DNA from 3 places in the Enterobacter sp. UNJFSC 003 genome. Region 1 is predicted to be linked to each of the others. Evidence: predicted binding sites of a transcription regulator. Region 1 holds the regulator's gene; each other region holds the start of a gene.
What was found. Region 1 encodes PhoB, which activates phosphate uptake and scavenging genes when phosphate is short. Its sites were predicted from a motif close to CTGTCATAAAACTGNCNNAT; they were not measured.
Positions count from the first base shown of each region.

Region 2: kdgR (DNA-binding transcriptional regulator KdgR) is a predicted target of PhoB. The motif match lies at 4,590-4,609, and genes of this name have one in related genera.
Region 3: uvrB (excinuclease ABC subunit UvrB) is a predicted target of PhoB. The motif match lies at 4,171-4,190, and genes of this name have one in related genera.

Region 1 covers NZ_JBAKHK010000003.1:331,014-337,926, forward strand. The annotation lists gene brnQ (branched-chain amino acid transporter carrier protein BrnQ) at 1-213, opposite strand, end outside; gene phoR (phosphate regulon sensor histidine kinase PhoR) at 623-1,918, opposite strand; gene phoB (phosphate response regulator transcription factor PhoB) at 1,940-2,629, opposite strand; gene sbcD (exonuclease subunit SbcD) at 2,817-4,022, shown strand; gene sbcC (exonuclease subunit SbcC) at 4,019-6,913, shown strand, end outside.
Region 2 covers NZ_JBAKHK010000001.1:767,994-774,906, forward strand. The annotation lists gene prc (carboxy terminal-processing peptidase) at 1-2,023, shown strand, start outside; gene htpX (protease HtpX) at 2,217-3,098, shown strand; gene V5P19_RS03575 (MFS transporter) at 3,149-4,522, opposite strand; gene kdgR (DNA-binding transcriptional regulator KdgR) at 4,701-5,492, shown strand; gene V5P19_RS03585 (YobH family protein) at 5,554-5,796, opposite strand; gene mgrB (PhoP/PhoQ regulator MgrB) at 5,956-6,099, shown strand; gene V5P19_RS03595 (YebO family protein) at 6,174-6,464, shown strand.
Region 3 covers NZ_JBAKHK010000002.1:805,397-812,309, reverse strand. The annotation lists gene bioB (biotin synthase BioB) at 1-421, shown strand, start outside; gene bioF (8-amino-7-oxononanoate synthase) at 418-1,575, shown strand; gene bioC (malonyl-ACP O-methyltransferase BioC) at 1,559-2,314, shown strand; gene bioD (dethiobiotin synthase) at 2,307-3,008, shown strand; gene V5P19_RS09945 (ATP-binding cassette domain-containing protein) at 2,971-3,693, opposite strand; gene uvrB (excinuclease ABC subunit UvrB) at 4,443-6,458, shown strand; gene yvcK (uridine diphosphate-N-acetylglucosamine-binding protein YvcK) at 6,554-6,913, opposite strand, start outside.

The sequences.
Region 1 (6,913 bases):
ATCCACACCGCCGCCGACTTTCGCCAGGGCGACAACGGTCAGAACCGGGAGACCCACGGCAGTGATCAGGAAACCAAATGCAGCGGTCCAGACGTGTTCACCCGCCTGTAAGCCAACCATTGGAGGAAAAATGATGTTACCTGCGCCAACGAACAGCGCAAATGTCATAAAGCCCAGCGCGATGATGTCACGCGATTTCAAGTGATGGGTCATAAAACCTTACTGCCTGTGGATGTGGTGTTGAAAACGTTGAGATCTCCGCCATCCCTGACGGGACAATACAGCGGAAAATTTGCTCAATTTCAGCGGGATATGCTCCCGTCCTGGCGTGGCGAAGAATAGTTTTTCGATTTACCACGCAAATACAGTCGGTCTGACAGTATCTGGGGGGCAATTTAAACGCTTATAACGTTTAAAGGCAAGGAGGGATCGTAAAACCAGAACAATATGCCAGCATGAAAATACCAACCAGCACAATCCGCTAAGTATAAGAAAAACCCATGGCTAATCATGCGAACAAAAAAACATCAACCGTATAATATTCACTCGGGTTTTACTTGACTGCAAAGCAAACGGGCCAGCAATGACTGGCCCGTGGCAAGGAAAAGTGACGCGCCTGAATTCAAGCGCTGTTTTTGGCAATTAATCGTTCCGGGATGACGAAGCTAAAACGGGTTCCTTTGCCCAGCGTGCTCTGAATATCGAGTCGGCTTTCGTGGTGATTAACCGCGTGCTTAACAATGGCCAGGCCCAGCCCGCTTCCCCCAGTCTGCCGCGAACGGGCTTTATCCACCCGGTAGAATCGCTCGGTCAGGCGCGGTATGTGCTCAGGCGAAATACCGGGGCCATTGTCCTCAACGCTAAACTCGGCACCCGTTGAGGTATGCTGCCAGCGCACCACAATGTGCGTCCCTTCAGGGGTGTGATTTACCGCGTTATACACCAGGTTAGAGATGGCGCTTCGCAGTTCGTCTTCGCTACCGAGCACCTTCAGGGTGTTCTCTACCTCAAATGTAAGCTCATGTTTTTTATGACTTAAGGTTTGCGCTTCTCGCTCGACCACCCGCAGCATCATCGGCACATCAATGGTGTCTGTGAGCGCAAGAGTGGGTGCTGCCTCAATTTTAGACAACGTCAGAAGCTGTTTCACCAGGCCTTCCATCCGGTGCGTTTGCTCGCGCATGGTATGCAGCGCTTTCTCACGCGGTGCCCCTTCCAGCGTTTGCTCCTGCATCATCTCAAGATAACCCTGAAGCACCGTCAGCGGCGTGCGTAGCTCGTGGCTGACGTTGGCAAAAAAGTTACGTCGCGCCCCTTCAAGCTGGTACATCTGGGTGACATCACGCGCCACCATCAGCCACTGCCGATCGCTGTAGGGCATCACGCGAATTTCAAGATGGTGCCCATTGTTGAGCTTAAGATTGTGCGGGCGCGTAAAGTCACGCTTTTTCAGATACTGCGTAAACTCGGGATAACGCAGCAGGTTAAGGATGTTCTGACCATTATCGTCCGGCCAGCGCAGGCCCAGCAGCTGTTGCGCGAGACCATTACACCAGAAGATGGTTCCTTCTTCCGTGGTCAATATCACCGCATCCGGCAGCGACTCCGCCCCGCTGCGAAAGCGTTTGATCAGGCTTCCCAGCTCGCGACGGCGCTTTTTATTACGCATCTGCATTTGATGCAGACCGTACAGAAGCGGCTCCCAGCTTCCGCTTCCCGGCGGAGGCGTCATACTTCTGTCAACCCATAGCCACCAGGAGAGGCGCAGTAAATTCCAGAAATGCCAGATCAGTAATCCTGTAACCGATGCCAGCAAAAACCACGGTAAATATCCAAGAAAGGCCCCCAGAATGAAGGCCGGAATACAGCATAAGATCAGTTCAAAGACGAGCCTTTTCCATGACAGACGTTCCAGCACGCGTCACACTCCTGTCATTGTTCAGAAACGGGTCGAAAAACGATAACCCGTGCCGCGGACCGTCTGCACCATGCGATCGTGGCCGCTCAGTTCCAGCGCTTTACGCAGGCGGCGAATATGGACGTCGACCGTCCGGTCTTCGACATAGACGTTAGTTCCCCAGACGTTATTCAGCAACTGTTCGCGGCTGTAAACACGTTCCGGATGCGTCATAAAGAAGTGCAGGAGCTTAAATTCAGTCGGCCCCATATCGAGAGGGTTTTCACCGGTCATCACGCGATGTGAGGTGGGGTCAAGGCTCAGCCCCTGCATTTCAATCACCTCTTCCACCGCCATCGGTGAAATACGGCGCATCACCGCTTTGATGCGAGCAACCAGCTCTTTTGGCGAGAACGGTTTAGTAATGTAATCGTCCGCGCCGGTTTCCAGGCCGCGCACACGATCCTCTTCTTCACCGCGCGCCGTGAGCATTACAACCGGAATATCGCGGGTCATCGCTTCACGTTTGATGTGTTTGATAAACTGCAGACCGGAGCCGCCAGGCAACATCCAGTCAAGCAGAATCAGATCGGGCCAGGGTTCATTCAGCTGGTTCACCGCGCTGTCATAATCTTCCGCTTCAACCGGCTGGAAGCCATTTTGTTCGAGCACGAAGCACACCATTTCACGAATTGGAGCTTCATCTTCTACGACCAGAATACGTCTCGCCATACTTTGCCCTGTCTTATCTTATTTAAGTTACAAGTTTGTAATGCGGCGTCATTATGCGTCAGATTTATGACAGATTTATGAAAAACATTACCACCATAAATGGCAAACCGTTGTTTTATTACAGCGGTTATTTTCCGTTCTCTGAAAGTTTATAATCCCCATCATCATTTTTCGCCACGGATCTCTTATGCGCCTACTTCACACCTCGGACTGGCATCTGGGTCAAAATTTTTACAGCAAAAGCCGCGCCGCTGAACATGAAGCGTTCCTGAACTGGCTGCTGGATACCGCCCTGGCGCAGGACGTTGACGCGATTATTGTGGCAGGCGATATTTTTGACACCGGTCAGCCGCCAAGTTATGCACGTGAGTTATATAACCGTTTTGTGGTCAATCTCCAGCAGACGGGTTGTCATCTGGTGATTGTTGCCGGAAACCACGACTCCGTCGCAACGCTGAACGAATCTCGCGACATTCTGGCCTTCCTCAATACCACCGTGGTCGCCAGCGCCGGTCATGCCCCGCAGATCCTAAATAAACGCGATGGCACGCCGGGCGCGGTGCTGTGCCCGGTTCCGTTCCTGCGCCCCCGCGATATCGTGCAAAGCCAGGCGGGGCTCTCCGGCGGAGAAAAACAGCAGCACCTGTTGCAGAGCATTACCGACTATTATCACCAGCAATACGCTGATGCCTGTACCCTGCGCGGTGAACACTCTATCCCCGTGATCGCTACCGGGCACCTGACGACGGTCGGAGCCAGTAAAAGTGACGCGGTACGTGACATTTATATTGGTACGCTGGATGCTTTCCCGGCACAAAACTTTCCCCCTGCCGATTACATTGCGCTCGGGCATATTCACCGCGCGCAGATAATCGGCGGCTGCGAGCACATTCGCTACTGCGGCTCGCCCCTCGCCCTCAGCTTTGATGAAACCGGCAAAGCCAAATGCGTGCATCTGGTGAGCTTTAGCGAGGGCAAACTCAGTGCCGTTGCGTCGCTGGAGGTGCCCGTAACCCAGCCGCTGGCGGTGTTGAAAGGCGATCTGGCCGCCATTACCGCTCAGCTTGAGCAGTGGCGTGGCGTAGAGCAAGCTCCCCCCGTCTGGCTGGATATCGAAATCACCACCGATGACTACCTGCACGATATGCAGCGTAAAATTCAGGCCCTAACGGAAGACCTGCCGGTCGAGGTTTTACTGGTGCGCCGCAGCCGCGAACAGCGTGAGAAAATCCTGCTCAGCGCACAGCGAGAAACGCTCAGCGAACTCACCGTTGAAGAGGTATTTGAACGCCGGTTATCTCAGGAAGAGATCGACGATGCGAAACGCGCGCGGCTTAACGAATTATTCACCCATACCCTGCAGGCGCTCAATGACGAGGAAGAAAACGCATGAAAATTCTCAGCCTGCGTCTGAAAAACCTTAACTCCCTCAAGGGCGAGTGGAAAATCGACTTCACCGCAGAACCCTTTGCCAGCAACGGACTGTTCGCCATTACCGGCGCCACCGGTGCCGGAAAAACGACCCTGCTCGACGCCATCTGTCTGGCGCTCTACCACGAGACGCCGCGCCTGCAGAAAGTTTCTCAAGCACAGAACGACCTGATGACGCGCGATACCGCGGAGTGTCTGGCAGAAGTTGAATTTGAGGTGAAAGGCACCGCCTACCGAGCCTTCTGGAGCCAAAACCGGGCGCGCAACCAGCCGGACGGAAACCTGCAGGCGCCGCGCGTTGAACTGGCGCGCTGCGCGGACGGTAAAATCCTCGCCGACAAAGTCACGGATAAGCTGGAGCAGACCGCAGCGCTCACCGGGCTGGATTATGGCCGTTTTACCCGTTCGATGCTGCTTTCCCAGGGACAATTTGCCGCCTTCCTCAACGCCAAACCGAGCGATCGCGCCGAGCTGCTGGAAGAGCTAACCGGTACCGAGATCTATGGGCAGATTTCAGCGATGGTCTTTGAGAAGCACAAGGCCGCTCGCAATACCCTGGAGATGTGCGAAGCGCAGGCCGCGGGCGTTGTCCTGCTGAGCGAAGAGCAGCAGCAACAGTTGCAGCAAAGTTTGCAGGTACTCACTGACGAAGAGAAAACCCTGCTGGCACAGCAGCAAAGCCATCAGAAAGATTTTCAGTGGCTGACGCGCAATGATGAACTTATCCGCGAGCAGCAGCGCGCGACGGTCCAGCAACAGCAGGCGCAGCAGGCGCTTGCAGACGCGGGGGCTGAGCTGGCTAAACTCCAGCTGGCGCTGCCTGCCGCCCAGCTACGTCCTCTTTGGGAACATCAGCAGGAGCAAGCCGTTCGCCTGGCACAAACGAAGCAGCGAATTGTTGACGTAAATACTCGCTTACAGGCCAGAACCTCGCTGCGCTCGCGTATCCGCAATGGCGCCCTGCGCAGCCATGAGCAACTGCAGGCCGAGTTTTCCACGCTGGCACAGTGGCTGGCAGAACACGATCGCTTCCGCTTATGGGGTCAGGAAATCGCCGGCTGGCGCGCGCACTTCTCTCAGCTTGGTCGTGATAAAAAGCAGCTCGCGGCCCTTACCGCTGGCCTGGCTGAATTACGTCAGAAGCTGGCTGGCCTGCCCGTTACGCCCCTGACGCTAACGGCAGATGAGGTCACCGCAGCGATGGAGCAGCAGGCGCAGTCCCGAACGTTGCGTCAGCGGCTGACTTCACTTCATGCCCGCTATCAGCCGCTGCAAAAACGTCTGCATCAGAACGCGGAAAGCGTGAAAAAAGCGCAGACGGAGCAGGGAGCGCTCGACGAAACGCTGGCACAACGTCGCCAGCAATACAAAGAGAAAAATCAGCACTTCGCCGATCTCAAAGCGTTATGTAAACAAGAAGAGACGATCAAAGACCTTGAAGGCTATCGCGCGCGGCTTGAAGCTGGACAGGCTTGCCCCCTTTGCGGTGCCACTGAACATCCCGCCGTGGCGGCGTATCAGGCATTAGAAATCACGGACAATCAGCGTCGTCGCGATGCGATGGAAAAAGAGGTTAAGCAACTGGAAGAAGAAGGACTTCTTCTTCGCGGTCAGCTTAAGGCGAAAATCGAGCAGATCCAGCGCGAAACAAACGAAGCGCAGACGCTCTCTCAGGAAGAGCAAGCGCTCACTAAAGAGTGGCTTGAGGTTTGCGCCGCGCTGAATATCACTCTGAATATACAGGACGATATTGCCGTCTGGATGAGCGAACAGGAGCACTTTGAGCGCCAGCTTTATCAGCTCAGCCAGCGCCTGACGCTGCAAAATCAGCTCAACGATCGCGAAGAGCAGGAGCGCCAGTATAAACACCAGCTGACGACAACACGTCAGGGGCTGGAAAATGCGCTGGCCGTGCTGTCGCTTAGCATGCCTGAAGAGGGCACAGAGGCCGACTGGCTGACGTCTCGCGAAGCTGAATTTATGCAGTGGCAGGAAAAACAGGCCCAGCATGGTGCGACTCATGAACGCATTAACGCCCTGAAGCCACTGCTCGACATGCTTCCAGCCACGGAGAGCACAGAAGCGGAAGCGTCAATCCCCGAAAACTGGCGCGACATTCACGACGACTGTGTCTCACTTCAAAGTCAGCTTGCCGCTCAACAGCAGCAGGAGACGCTGGAGAATGAGCGCTTGCAGCAGTCGCTGGCACAATTCACCGCGGCGCTGAAGTCCAGTCACTTTGCCGACCAGGAAGCCTTCCTTGCCGCGCTGCTGGATGAAGATACCATTCGACGCCTCGAGCAGTTAAAACAAACGCTGGAAAACCAGATCCAGCAGGCAGCAGCGCTGCACGGACAAGCAAACCAGCTGCTGCAGACGCATCAGGCGCAGCGTCCTGAAGGATTGGACGCTGACACGCAAACATTACAAATGCAGCTGCAGCTGCTGGCCCAGCAGCTGCGTGACAACACGACCCATCAAGGGGAGATTCGCCAGCAGCTTAAGCAGGACAGCGATAATCGCCAGCACCAGCAGGCATTAATGCAGCAAATTGAAGAGGCGGCACGTCTGGCAGACGACTGGGGCTATCTGAACTCACTGATCGGTTCCAGCACCGGTGACCGCTTCCGTAAGTTCGCCCAGGGGTTGACGCTGGATAACTTGGTCTGGCTCGCCAATCAGCAGCTTAACCGCCTCCACGGGCGCTACCTGCTTCAGCGCAAAGTCAGCGACGCGCTGGAGCTGGAGGTGGTCGATACCTGGCAGGCTGATGCGGTCCGCGATACCCGCACGCTCTCCGGCGGCGAAAGCTTCCTGGTGAGTCTGGCCCTTGCGCTGGCGCTTTCTGATTTA
Region 2 (6,913 bases), on a different contig from region 1:
GCTGGCGGGTCTGTTTGCAATAACAGGCCACGCTTTCGCAGTGGACGATATCACGCGTGTTGATCAGATTCCTGTACTGAAGGAAGAGACACAGCACGCGACGGTGAGTGAGCGTGTGACGTCACGCTTTACTCGTTCGCACTATCGTCAGTTCGATCTCGATCAGGCCTTTTCGGCCAAAATCTTTGATCGCTATCTGAACTTGCTGGATTACAGCCATAACGTTCTGCTCGCCAGCGATGTCGAGCAGTTCGCAAAACGCAAATCCGACGTAGGTGACGAATTGCGTTCCGGCAAACTCGACTTGTTCTACGATCTGTACAACCTGTCGCAAAAACGCCGCTTTGAACGTTACCAGTATGCGTTGAAGGTGCTGGAACGTCCGATGGACTTCACCGGCAACGACACCTTTAATCTGGACCGCAGCAAAGCGCCCTGGCCGAAAGATGAAGCCGAGCTGAACGCGCTGTGGGACGCAAAAGTTAAATACGATCAGCTTAGCCTTAAGCTGACCGGCAAAGACGAGAAAGAGATTCGTGAGACGCTAAACCGTCGTTACAAATTTGCTATTCGTCGTCTGGCGCAGACCAACAGTGAAGATGTTTTCTCATTGGCAATGACTGCGTTTGCCCACGAGATTGATCCTCATACCAACTATCTCTCTCCGCGTAATACCGAACAGTTCAATACCGAAATGAGCCTGTCTCTTGAAGGTATTGGCGCGGTGCTGCAAATGGACGACGATTACACCGTAATCAACTCTATGGTTGCGGGTGGCCCAGCATCCAAAAGCAAAGCGATCAGCGTAGGTGATCGCATTGTGGGTGTCGGCCAAACCGGTCAGAACATGGTTGATGTGATCGGCTGGCGTCTGGATGATGTGGTCGCGCTGATTAAAGGCCCGAAAGGCAGCAAAGTTCGTCTGGAAATTCTGCCTGCCGGGAAAGGCACCAAAACCCGTATTGTTACCCTGACGCGTGAGCGTATCCGACTGGAAGATCGCGCGGTGAAAATGTCGGTGAAAACCGTGGGTAAAGAGAAGGTCGGCGTCCTTGATATCCCCGGTTTCTATGTTGGCCTGACTGACGATGTCAAAGTGCAGCTGCAGAAACTCGAGAAACAGAACGTTAGCAGCGTGATCATCGATCTGCGCAGCAACGGGGGCGGTGCGCTGACGGAAGCGGTTTCCCTGTCTGGCCTGTTTATCCCGTCTGGCCCTGTGGTCCAGGTGCGTGATAACAACGGTAAAGTACGTGAAGATGCCGACACTGACGGCGTGGTCTACTATAAAGGCCCGCTGGTGGTTCTGGTCGATCGCTTTAGTGCATCTGCCTCTGAAATCTTTGCCGCAGCAATGCAGGACTATGGCCGCGCGCTGATCGTCGGTGAACCGACCTTTGGTAAAGGTACCGTTCAGCAATACCGCTCTTTGAATCGTATTTACGATCAAATGCTGCGCCCGGAATGGCCTGCACTGGGTTCTGTTCAGTACACCATTCAGAAGTTTTACCGTGTGAATGGCGGCAGTACGCAGCGTAAAGGCGTAACGCCAGATATTATGATGCCGACGGGCACGGAAGAGACGGAAACGGGCGAGAAGTTTGAAGACAACGCCTTGCCGTGGGACAGCATCAATGCCGCGACATTCGTGAAGTCTGGCGATATGACGCCGTTCGGTCCTGAACTGTTGAAGGCGCATAACGATCGCATTGCCAAAGATCCGGAATTCCAGTACATCCTGAAGGACATTGCGCGCTTCAATGCCCTGAAAGAAAAACGGAATATTGTTTCTCTTAACTACGCTCAGCGTGAAAAAGAGAACAACGAAGATGACGCAACGCGTCTGGCGCGCATCAACGATCGCTTCAAACGCGAAGGTAAGCCTCTGCTCAAGAAACTGGACGATCTGCCAAAAGATTACCAGGAGCCAGATCCGTACCTGGACGAGACGGTACATATCGCACTCGACCTTGCGACGCTGGAAAAAGACAAGCCCGCCGTGCAGCCCGCACCGGCAAAATAAACACCCAACAGGCACAAGAAATTGTGCCTGTTTTTTTTAGTTCTGCATCCTCCCGTCAATCTGATTTCCAATTGTGTAAAGTTGTGTCTTTCTGGTGACTTACACGCGCTGAATCCTTGAAAATAGCCACAATACCCATACGATGTGGGTAATCGCATAGTGCGTTTTGTTAAACTGAGGTTAAAAGAAAATTATGATGCGAATCGCGCTCTTCCTGCTCACCAACCTGGCGGTTATGGTGGTTTTCGGGCTCGTGCTAAGCCTGACGGGAATTCAGTCGAGCAGCGTTCAGGGTCTGTTGATTATGGCGCTGCTGTTTGGTTTCGGCGGCTCTTTCATTTCGCTTCTGATGTCGAAGTGGATGGCGCTGAAATCAGTGGGTGGTGAAGTCATTGAGCAGCCGCGTAACGATATGGAACGGTGGCTGATGAATACCGTCGCCCAACAATCGCAGCAGGCGGGTATCGCAATGCCGCAGGTGGCGATTTACCATGCGCCGGATATCAACGCCTTCGCTACGGGTGCACGTCGTGATGCATCCCTTGTTGCGGTGAGCACCGGGTTGCTTCAGAACATGAGCCGTGATGAAGCCGAAGCCGTTATCGCGCACGAAATCAGCCACATCGCGAACGGTGATATGGTGACCATGACACTGATTCAGGGCGTCGTGAACACCTTTGTGATCTTCATTTCACGTATTCTGGCGCAGATTGCCGCAGGATTTATGGGCGGCAATCGCGACGAAGGTGAAGAGAGCAACGGTAATCCGCTGATCTATTTCGCTGTTTCGATGGTGCTGGAACTGGTGTTCGGTATTCTGGCAAGCATCATTACGATGTGGTTCTCTCGCCACCGTGAGTTCCATGCGGATGCTGGCTCTGCAAAACTGGTCGGGCGTGAGAAGATGATTGCTGCACTGCAGCGTCTGAAAACCAGCTACGAACCGCAGGAAGCGACAAGCATGATGGCATTCTGCATCAACGGTAAATCAAAATCGTTGAGCGAGCTGTTTATGTCGCACCCGCCGCTGGATAAACGTATTGAAGCACTGCGTAACGGCGAATATCTGAAGTAACGTTCAGGACACAATATGAGCCGGGCGGGAGAATACTCCGCCCGGCTTTTTTATGCCTGAATTCTGGGTTGGGTGACGCGAAGCCCACTAATAACTGCGGCAATGGTGGCAAGCGCTCCCGCAGTTAACAGCGCAATATTGTTACCGTTTTGTCCCGCAAGGTTAAACATTAAAGCAACCAGCGCAGCTCCCGTGCTTTGGCCTAGCAATCGCGCCGTGCCCAACATGCCGCTGGCGCCGCCACTGCGGTGACGGGGCGCAGCGGTAATGATGGTGTGATTATTCGGCGACTGGAACAGACCAAAACCCGCACCACACAGGATCATGCGCCAGATAATATCCAGGTCTGTGGGAGTGGACGGGAGCAGTGCAAGCGCAAACAGCCCGGACGCCATGACAATCAGCCCCAATGCGCCCAACAGTCCGGCGTGCACGCGTTCAATCAAATAACCCGCAAGCGGCGCCATCACCATCGTCGCCAGCGGCCACGGCGTTAACAGCAATCCGGTTTCAACTTCTGAACGGCCAATCACGCTCTGCAGAAAAAAGGGCAGGGAGACCAGCGCCAACATCTGCGCACAGAATGAGCAGATAGAGGTGCAAATGGAAAGTGAAAACAGGGGGATACGTAGCAGATCGACCGGCAACAAAGGCACGGGTAAAGCGAGCTGGCGGCGGACAAAGAAAAAGCCAATCACTACCATGGCTGTGAGTTCCGCGCCGGTCAGCATGAGCGACTGTCCCTGAGCAAAGCCGCTCAGGGCCGTAATAAGTAAGCCAAACGTCAGGGCGTTCATCACTGCACTGGGAAGGTCAAAGCGCGGCATTGTACTTTTTGGCCCGTTCGCCGGCAAATAGCGCAGGGCAAAGAAAATGGCCACAATACCAAGCGGCACGTTGATAGCGAATAGCCATTGCCATGAGGCGACAGAGAGGATGGCCGCCGCAATTGTCGGACCGGCAGCGGACGACACGGCCACAATAAATGAGTTAATCCCCATTCCACGGCCCAATTGGCGCTGCGGGTATATCAAGCGAATTAATGCGGTATTCACACTCATCAGGGCCGCACCGCCAAAACCCTGCGCGATACGGGCAAGCGTTAAGGTATGGAGTGAACCGGAAAGGGCGCAGAACAGCGACGTCAGGGTAAAGACCACCAGACCGCATTGATAAACCCGACGGTAGCCAAACATATCGCCCAGGAAAGAGAATGAGAGCAGCGAAACGACGATGGCTATCTGATAAGCATTGACGATCCATATAGAGCTGGCCGGCGAGGCGTGCAGATCGCTTGCAATCGTGGGTAGGGCGACGTTAGCAATGGCGCCGTCGAGAACGGCCATTGAAATACCGATAATTATGGTCGCAATAGCGCCGTACCGCTGGGGTAACGGCAGACCATCGGGAAGATTTTTTTCCATTGAGGATGAAAGGCTCAGTATGAAATTATTCTCAAGGTAACTATTTTAGCATTGTTAATTCGGTTTTATGTCGCAGATTTGTAACGAAGTAAACGTGGAGTGATTGCAGTGAACATGCCGGGAATTTATAATAAAAACCGGTTCTGATTTTTATAAAACACTCTCCATGAGGTGATAAATGGCAATTGCAGATTTGGACAAGCAGCCAGATTCTGTTTCTTCCGTGCTGAAGGTGTTTGGCATCTTGCAGGCGCTCGGAGAAGAGCGTGAAATTGGTATTACAGAGTTGTCACAGCGTGTGATGATGTCGAAAAGCACCGTTTATCGCTTTTTGCAAACGATGAAGTCCTTAGGTTATGTCGCACAGGAAGGCGAGTCAGAAAAATATTCTCTGACGTTGAAACTGTTCGAATTAGGTGCGCGCGCGCTGCAAAACGTTGATCTGATCCGCAGCGCAGATATTCAGATGCGTGAACTTTCACGTCTGACAAAAGAGACAGTTCACCTTGGCGCACTGGATGAAGACAGCATCGTTTACATCCATAAAATCGACTCCATGTACAACCTGCGTATGTACTCCCGCATTGGTCGTCGCAATCCGCTGTACAGTACCGCGATTGGTAAAGTGCTGCTGGCGTGGCGCGATCGTGAGGAAGTAAAACAAATTCTCGAAGGCGTAGAATACAAACGCAGCACCGAGCGCACTATTACCAGCACAGATGAGCTGTTATCGGTACTCGACACCGTGCGCGAGCAGGGCTATGGCGAAGATAACGAAGAGCAGGAAGAAGGGCTGCGTTGTATCGGCGTACCTGTGTTTGATCGCTTTGGCGTTGTGATTGCGGGTCTGAGTATCTCTTTCCCGACCCTGCGCTTCTCTGAAGAACGCCTCCACGAGTATGTTGCTATTTTGCATACCGCCGCACGTAAGATTTCTGAACAGATGGGTTACAACGATTACCCGTTTTAATCGCTGACAGAAATAAAAAACGCCGCACTTGTTGCGGCGTTTTTTATCAGTGTTAACGGTACTATTCGCCGTTATCAATCACAACAGACGTTTTACGTAGCACCGGGCAGTTGCTTAACCCAATGATCCCGCTGTCAGAATGCAGGTACTGTGCGGTACTCATTCCCTGGGCGGTCATATATTTACACTGGATACCTAATCCTGCTGCATTTTCGGTGCTTCCCACAAGCACGCCGTATCCGGTTAGAAGTAGGCCAATCCATAAAACGGCCAGTGCAATAATTGTTCGAATGATTGCGTGCATCATTGCCTCTTTCTCTTTGTTGTCATGCGTTAAGGGTAAACGGTTTACTCTATGAAACAAGTGCATGATTCTGAAAAGGGTCTGATGGGGTTACAGTTAGCCCTTGTTTAAGATTAGCGTGATAACCTGGTTGTATCAGGTATTAAGACGGAGTGTGCAGTGAAAAAAATACGCTGGGTAATTCTGGTTATCGTGCTGATCGCGTGCGTCGTTTTGTGGACGCAGACTATCAATGTGATGTGCGATCAGGATGTACAGTTTTTTAGCGGCGTTTGCTCAATCAATAAGTTTATCCCGTGGTAACAGGCATTTTTTCTCAAGGTCATTTCCTTCCTTCGCGCCAGTGGTAAAATGGACGTTTTTATTGAGGTGGTGAAATGGGTGAGTTACTGAGTTCTGGGCTGCTGAATGTGGCATCCCTGATGATCTCTTTGGTAATACTGGTTGTGGGGCTGGCGATCTGGTTTTTCGTTAACCGCGCCAGTTCTCGTACTAACGAGCAAATCGAACTGTTGGAAGCTCTGCTCGATCAGCAGAAGCGTCAGAATGCGTTGTTACGCCGTTTGTGTGAAGCGAATGAGCCTGAACAGAAAGACGCGCCGAAAGAAGCAGTGGTAGAAGATAAAGAAGACGAAGATGATTTTATCCGCCTGGTGGCGGAACGGTAATCTGGTTTTCTCGGGAGGTGGCTGTGGTCTGGAAAATCCCTGGTATGACCCCTCCCTAAAGCATCACACACCTTCGCTTTGCTGCTGTAACACGCCTTTCCCTCTTTGTCCTTTGCACCATGATCGGTCACGGCATGTTCCGGCCCTTAACCTGGATGTCAGATAATGTAGCAGTGGTTAATAGTACTTTCAGTGTACTGAAAATTGGTGAATATTTATCCCATCTTACGTCTCACCGATATGTTGCATATATTCTGTCGAAAAACCCTCTAAAGATTGTTTTATTTTTATCGAAACGTTTTGCTTGCCTTCTTTTGAAGCAACGTCATAAAAATTTCATTATTTTGGTGCATAACACACTTTATTAATTGCTGATTTTTAATACAGTAATGACGTGTTAATTCACGTGATATATTCAGCATAACCTTGCCGGTGCGTTTCAATGATTT
Region 3 (6,913 bases), on a different contig from region 1:
TCAGCTGGCCAACCTGCCGACCCCGCCGGAAAGCGTGCCGATCAATATGCTGGTGAAGGTGAAGGGGACGCCAATGGCCGATAACGACGATGTGGATCCGTTTGACTTCATCCGCACCATCTCCGTTGCGCGCATCATGATGCCAACGTCCTTTGTTCGCCTGTCTGCCGGCCGCGAGCAGATGAACGAGCAAACGCAGGCCATGTGCTTTATGGCCGGGGCCAACTCCATCTTCTACGGCTGCAAATTGCTGACCACGCCAAACCCGGAAGAGGACAAAGACGTCCAGCTGTTCCGCAAGCTGGGGCTGAATCCGCACCAGACCGAGGTATTGACGGGCGATAATGAGCAACAGCAGCAGCTGGAGCAGCAGATTTTTAACGCTGACACCGAACAGTTCTACAACGCGGCGTCCGTATGACCTGGCAGGCACGTATCCATTCCGCCCTCGACGCGCGTCGGGCGCTCGATGCTTATCGCGAGCGCAGGGTTGTAGAAAACGGCGCGGGCCGTTTTCTCACCCGTGAGGGGCAGCAGTTTTGTAATTTCTCCAGCAATGATTATCTCGGTCTGAGCCAGCACCCGCAGATTGTGCATGCCTGGCAGCAGGGCGCTGAGCGTTACGGTGTGGGGAGCGGGGGTTCCGGGCACGTCAGCGGCTACACAACGGCGCACCAGGCGCTGGAAGAGTCGCTTGCCGACTGGCTGGGCTATCCGCGTGCGCTGCTGTTTATTTCCGGTTTTGCCGCCAACCAGGCGGTCATCGCCGCGATGATGGGCAAAGACGACCGTATCGTCGCCGACCGCTTAAGCCACGCCTCTCTGCTGGAAGCGGCAAATCTGAGTCCGGCTCAGCTGCGTCGCTTTGCCCATAACGAGGCCGCCCAGCTTTCAGCGTTGCTGGACAAACCCTGCGCCGGGCAACAGCTGGTGGTGACGGAAGGGGTGTTCAGCATGGACGGTGACAGCGCGCCGCTCCGTGCGATCTACGATGCGGCGACGCAGCATAATGCCTGGCTGATGGTGGATGATGCCCACGGTATAGGTGCGTTGGGTGACGAAGGGCGCGGGAGCGCGCATGAGCAAAAGGTAAAGCCCGAACTGCTGGTGGTCACCTTCGGCAAAGGGTTTGGCGCGAGCGGTGCGGCCGTGCTGTGCAGCGATGCTGTCGCCGAGTATCTGCTGCAATTTACGCGACATCTGATTTACAGCACTAGCATGCCACCGGCCCAGGCCGTAGCGCTGTCAGCGTCACTGGCGGTGATTCGCAGCGCAGATGGCGCGGAACGTCGCGCCCGTCTTGCCCATCATGTGCACCGTTTTCGTCAGGGCCTGCATCATCTTCCATTCCAGAGCACCGATTCCCTCAGTGCGATTCAACCGGTAATCGTGGGTGAAAACGGCCGGGCGCTTGCGCTGGCGCAGAGTCTGCGCGACAGGGGAATATGGGTCACTGCTATTCGTCCGCCAACCGTGCCTGCGGGTACCGCGCGGCTACGCTTGACGCTCACCGCAGCGCACGAAGACCAGGATATCGATGCACTTCTGGAGGCACTGCATGTTGCCAGTCAATAAGCAGGCCATCGCGGCCGCGTTTGGCCGGGCGGCGCAGAGCTATTCCCGGCACGATGAATTGCAGCGCCAAAGCGCGCAGGGGCTGCTTGCCACGCTTGGCGAGAACACGTTTTCCAGGGTGCTGGACGCGGGCTGCGGGCCGGGAAGTAACAGCCGCTACTGGCGAGGAACAGGGAGCCACGTTACGGCGATGGACCTCTCAGACCTGATGCTTGAGGAGGCGCGTCAGCAGCAGGTTGCGGATGGCTATCTTCTGGGGGATATCGAAGCAATACCGCTGACGGATGCGCAGTTCGACCTGGTCTGGAGCCACCTGGCGGTGCAGTGGTGCAACAGCCTGCCGCTCGCGCTGGGCGAGCTTTATCGCGTGGCGCGTCCGGGTGGCAAAGTGGCGTTTACCACTTTGCTTGAAAGTTCTCTGCCAGAGCTTAATCAGGCGTGGCAAGCGGTAGATACACAGCCGCATGCCAACCGATTTTTATCGTATGACCAGGTCACGCAGGCGCTGGCCGGCTTTCGTTATCGCAGCGCGGTACAGACCATCACGATCGGCTTTAACGATGCGTTAAGCGCCATGCGCTCCTTGAAGGGCATTGGGGCCACGCATCTGCATACGGGGCGGGAGAAAAGACCGCTCACCCGTGGGCAGCTGCAGCGTCTGGAGCTGGCCTGGCCTCAGCAGCGAGGCGACTACCCGCTCTCTTATCAACTTTTTCATGGGATTATCGAACGTGACTGAACGTTATTTTGTCACCGGAACAGATACTGAAGTCGGTAAAACGGTGTCCAGCGCTGCGCTATTGCAGGCTGCGCGTTTAAAGGGAAAAACCACCGCCGGGTATAAACCTGTCGCCTCGGGCAGCGAGATGACGCCGGAAGGATTACGCAATACCGACGCGCTGGCGCTGCAGCGAAACAGCACGCTTGAGCTGGCCTATTGCGCAGTGAATCCATACACCTTTGCCGAGCCGACCTCACCGCACATCATCAGCGCAGACGAAAGGCGTCCCATTGATTTTAGCGTACTGTCAGCCGGGTTGCGGGATCTTGAAAGGCAGGCTGAGTGGGTGCTGGTGGAAGGGGCAGGCGGCTGGTTCACACCGCTTTCAGATGAGCTGACGTTTGCTGACTGGGTGCAAGCCGAGCAGCTGCCGGTCATTCTGGTGGTCGGCGTGAAGCTGGGCTGTATCAACCACGCCATGTTAACCGCGCAGGCTATTCAACAGGCCGGGCTACGCCTGGCGGGCTGGATAGCGAACGACGTGGTTGCGCCGGGTAAACGTCATCCCGAGTATCTGGCAACGCTTAAGCGCATGCTTTCTGCGCCGTTCCTTGGGGAGATCCCGTGGCTTGCCGACGATGCAGAACGGGCTGAAACCGGGCAGTACCTGGATCTTAGCGCCATGCATCCCGCGACATCCAGTGCGCGATAAGCTCATCGTCCAGCGCGTTAACGTGGCCCTGCGCCACGTTGCGCCCGCGGTACAGCATGCAGAAGCGGTCCGCGACCCTGCGGATAAACGACAGCTGCTGCTCGGCTAACAGTACCGTCATCCCTAGCTCCCGATTTAGCCGCACCAGCAGTTGCCCCAGCTTCTGGGCGAAGCTGTGCCCTGCACCGTACAACGGTTCATCAAGGATCAGCACGCGCGGGCGATTGACCAGCGCGCTGGCTAATGCCAGCTGATACTGGTCGTCTGTCGACAGTCCGTTAGCACGGTTTTTTCGCAACATGTAGAGTTGCGGAAACAGGTCATAAACGTCGCTTTTCGCCGCCGCATCCGACGTTCCCATCGCCCGCATCGCGACATGCAGGTTCTCTTCAATGGTCAACTGGGAAAAGATCCGTCTGTCCTGTGGAACATAGCCAATACCCAGCGGAGAGTGCTGTTCAGGGCTCTTGCTCAGAAGATTGCGCGGCGGGGCGCCAGCTTCATGCCAGACGATTGTCCCGCTTTCTACCGGCAAAACACCGGTGATGCAGTTCATGAGGGTGGTTTTGCCCATGCCTGGCAGACCAATTACCCCTGTGCACAAGCCCTGTGGTAAATCCAAGTCGACATTCCATAGCGTATGTTGGCTTCCGTAAAACTGATTGACTGCACGCAGACTCAACATCTTTCTCTCCTTAAAAATGTATTGGGGTGATGCCCATTCTCGAGTGTGCAAATCTCCTGCCAGAACCATTAAGCCGATAAAAAAAGCGTCTTTTTAGGATTTGGCTGGAGAAAAACGGCGACATTCTGGCTTGAATGCACATTCGCAGTGCTGGCGGTGGTGGGTTGTGGTGCAGGGGAGAAGGGGGAAATCGTGAGCAAGGTCTCACCAATGGGTTATGAATAGCTCAACTGATGATCATCAAAAAAGAGCTATAAAAATTTTTTACTGCCGCTTTGTGGGAAAAACCGGGAATTTGCCGAGTGGCGGTCTGCACGGGCTGGAAGCAGTTATCCACTATTCCTGTGGATAACCATGTGCATTAGAGTTAGAAAACACGCGATAAGCGAGAGAATACGCGGGTTACGACCAAATTGGTGCGAAACGCGGCTTTTGAAAATATCGCTTATTTATTAATTTGTTAGATAAAAGCAATTGCTGTCATGAAACGGTCATCCGTTGCCACAAAACTATCATGACCTGACTTGACAAATGTTAAATAAGAAAAAGTTCTGGGGATAACCCGAGGTTGCTGGTGTTTTATTTTGTTACCGTCTACGTTTTGACCCGAATTACGCTAATCTTCCGCGCGCTACGCTGAATATCCTGATGCGCCACTGGTTTTACATCCAGTGTTTTTTACTGGCAATCCTGGCCACAACGAGTAAAATTACTCACCTGCCGCTTTTTACGTCATCAGGTTGTCGCCCATGAGTAAACCGTTCAAATTGAATTCTGCTTTCCGTCCTTCAGGGGATCAACCTGAGGCGATCCGCCGTCTCGAAGAAGGGCTGAAGGACGGTCTGGCGCACCAGACGCTGCTGGGCGTGACCGGCTCGGGTAAAACGTTTACCGTCGCCAACGTGATTGCCGACCTGCAACGCCCGACGATGGTGCTGGCCCCGAATAAAACCCTGGCCGCGCAGCTGTACGGGGAGATGAAAGAATTTTTCCCGGATAACGCGGTGGAGTATTTCGTCTCTTACTACGACTACTACCAGCCTGAAGCCTATGTCCCGAGCTCTGACACCTTCATCGAGAAAGACGCCTCGGTGAACGAACACATTGAGCAGATGCGTCTGTCGGCGACCAAGGCGCTTCTCGAGCGTCGCGACGTGGTGGTGGTCGCTTCTGTTTCTGCCATCTACGGTCTGGGCGATCCGGATCTGTACCTGAAGATGATGCTCCACCTGACGCAGGGGATGATCATCGATCAGCGCGCCATTGTGCGCCGTTTGGCCGAACTGCAGTACGCCCGTAACGATCAGGCATTCCAGCGCGGTACGTTCCGCGTGCGCGGCGAAGTCATCGACATCTTCCCGGCAGAATCGGACGACATGGCGCTGCGCGTTGAGCTGTTTGACGAAGAGGTTGAGCGCCTGTCGCTGTTTGATCCGCTTACCGGGCATATCGAGTCGGTGATTCAGCGTTTCACTATCTACCCTAAAACGCACTACGTGACGCCACGCGAGCGCATCGTGCAGGCGATGGAAGAGATCAAAGTGGAGCTGGCCGATCGCCGTAAGGTGCTTCTGGCGAACAATAAGCTGCTCGAAGAGCAGCGCCTAAGCCAGCGTACCCAGTTCGATCTGGAAATGATGAACGAGCTGGGTTACTGCTCCGGTATTGAAAACTACTCGCGCTATCTCTCCGGGCGTGGCCCCGGCGAGCCGCCTCCGACGCTGTTTGACTATCTCCCGGCGGATGGTTTGCTGGTGATTGATGAATCCCACGTCACCATCCCGCAGATCGGCGGGATGTACCGCGGTGACCGGGCGCGTAAGGAGACGCTCGTGGAGTACGGCTTCCGGCTGCCGTCGGCGCTGGACAACCGTCCGATGAAGTTTGAAGAGTTTGAGGCGCTGGCGCCGCAAACCATCTACGTCTCGGCGACGCCGGGCAACTACGAGCTGGAGAAATCCGGCGATGACGTTGTGGACCAGGTGGTGCGCCCAACCGGATTGCTTGACCCGATTATCGAGGTGCGTCCGGTCGCCACTCAGGTGGATGATTTACTTTCTGAAATCCGTACCCGTGCCGCCATCAACGAGCGCGTGCTTGTCACGACGCTGACCAAGCGTATGGCGGAAGACCTGACGGAATATCTTGAAGAGCACGGCGAGAAGGTGCGTTACCTGCACTCCGATATCGACACCGTAGAGCGTATGGAAATTATCCGCGATCTGCGTCTCGGCGAGTTTGACGTGCTGGTCGGGATTAACCTTCTGCGAGAGGGTCTGGACATGCCGGAAGTTTCGCTGGTCGCCATTCTGGATGCCGACAAAGAGGGCTTCTTGCGTTCTGAACGCTCGCTGATCCAGACTATTGGCCGCGCCGCGCGTAACGTTAACGGCAAAGCCATTCTCTACGGCGATAAGATTACGCCGTCAATGGCGAGAGCCATTAGCGAAACGGAGCGCCGTCGGGAGAAACAGCAGGCTTACAACGAAGAACACGGCATTACGCCGCAGGGTCTGAACAAGAAGGTGGTGGATATCCTGGCGCTGGGGCAGAACATCGCCAAAACCAAAGCGAAAGGCCGCGGCAAGGCGCGTTCAATAGTGGAAGAAGATACCGTAGTGCTGACGCCGAAAGCCCTGCAGCAGAAGATCCACGAACTGGAAGGGCAGATGATGCAGCACGCGCAAAATCTGGAGTTCGAAGAGGCGGCGCAGATCCGCGACCAGCTTCATCAGCTGAGGGATCTTTTCATCGCCGCATCCTAGGTATCCTGGTAAAAGCAAAATGGCAGCCAGAGCTGCCATTTTGAGAATTTGCGCCCTTTCCTCCAGGAGAGGGCATCAGGCCGCACTAAACAACCCTAACCCAGCTCCTGAATCGCTTTTTCCAGCGCCTCACGCAACAGATGGCGGTCGTGGCGATATTTAATGTCTGTCGCTTCCAGCGGCTCCTGAATCACCACCCGATCGCCAATACCGGACACATCCACTTTTGGCCCCACGACCACGCCGTCGATGATCTTCTTGCCGACGTACTGTTCCATCAGCATCAGTTTGTCCGCAAGCGACAGGCTTGCCGCCGCCGGGCTCAATTCACGCCCTAAATTCCCGATATACACCATTGGCGCAGGCGTTCTGCGCAGCGCCTGCGCCAGCTCTTTCACCAGCAGAATCGGCATCAGGCTGGTATAAAAACTGCCCGGTCCAATCAGGATAAGATC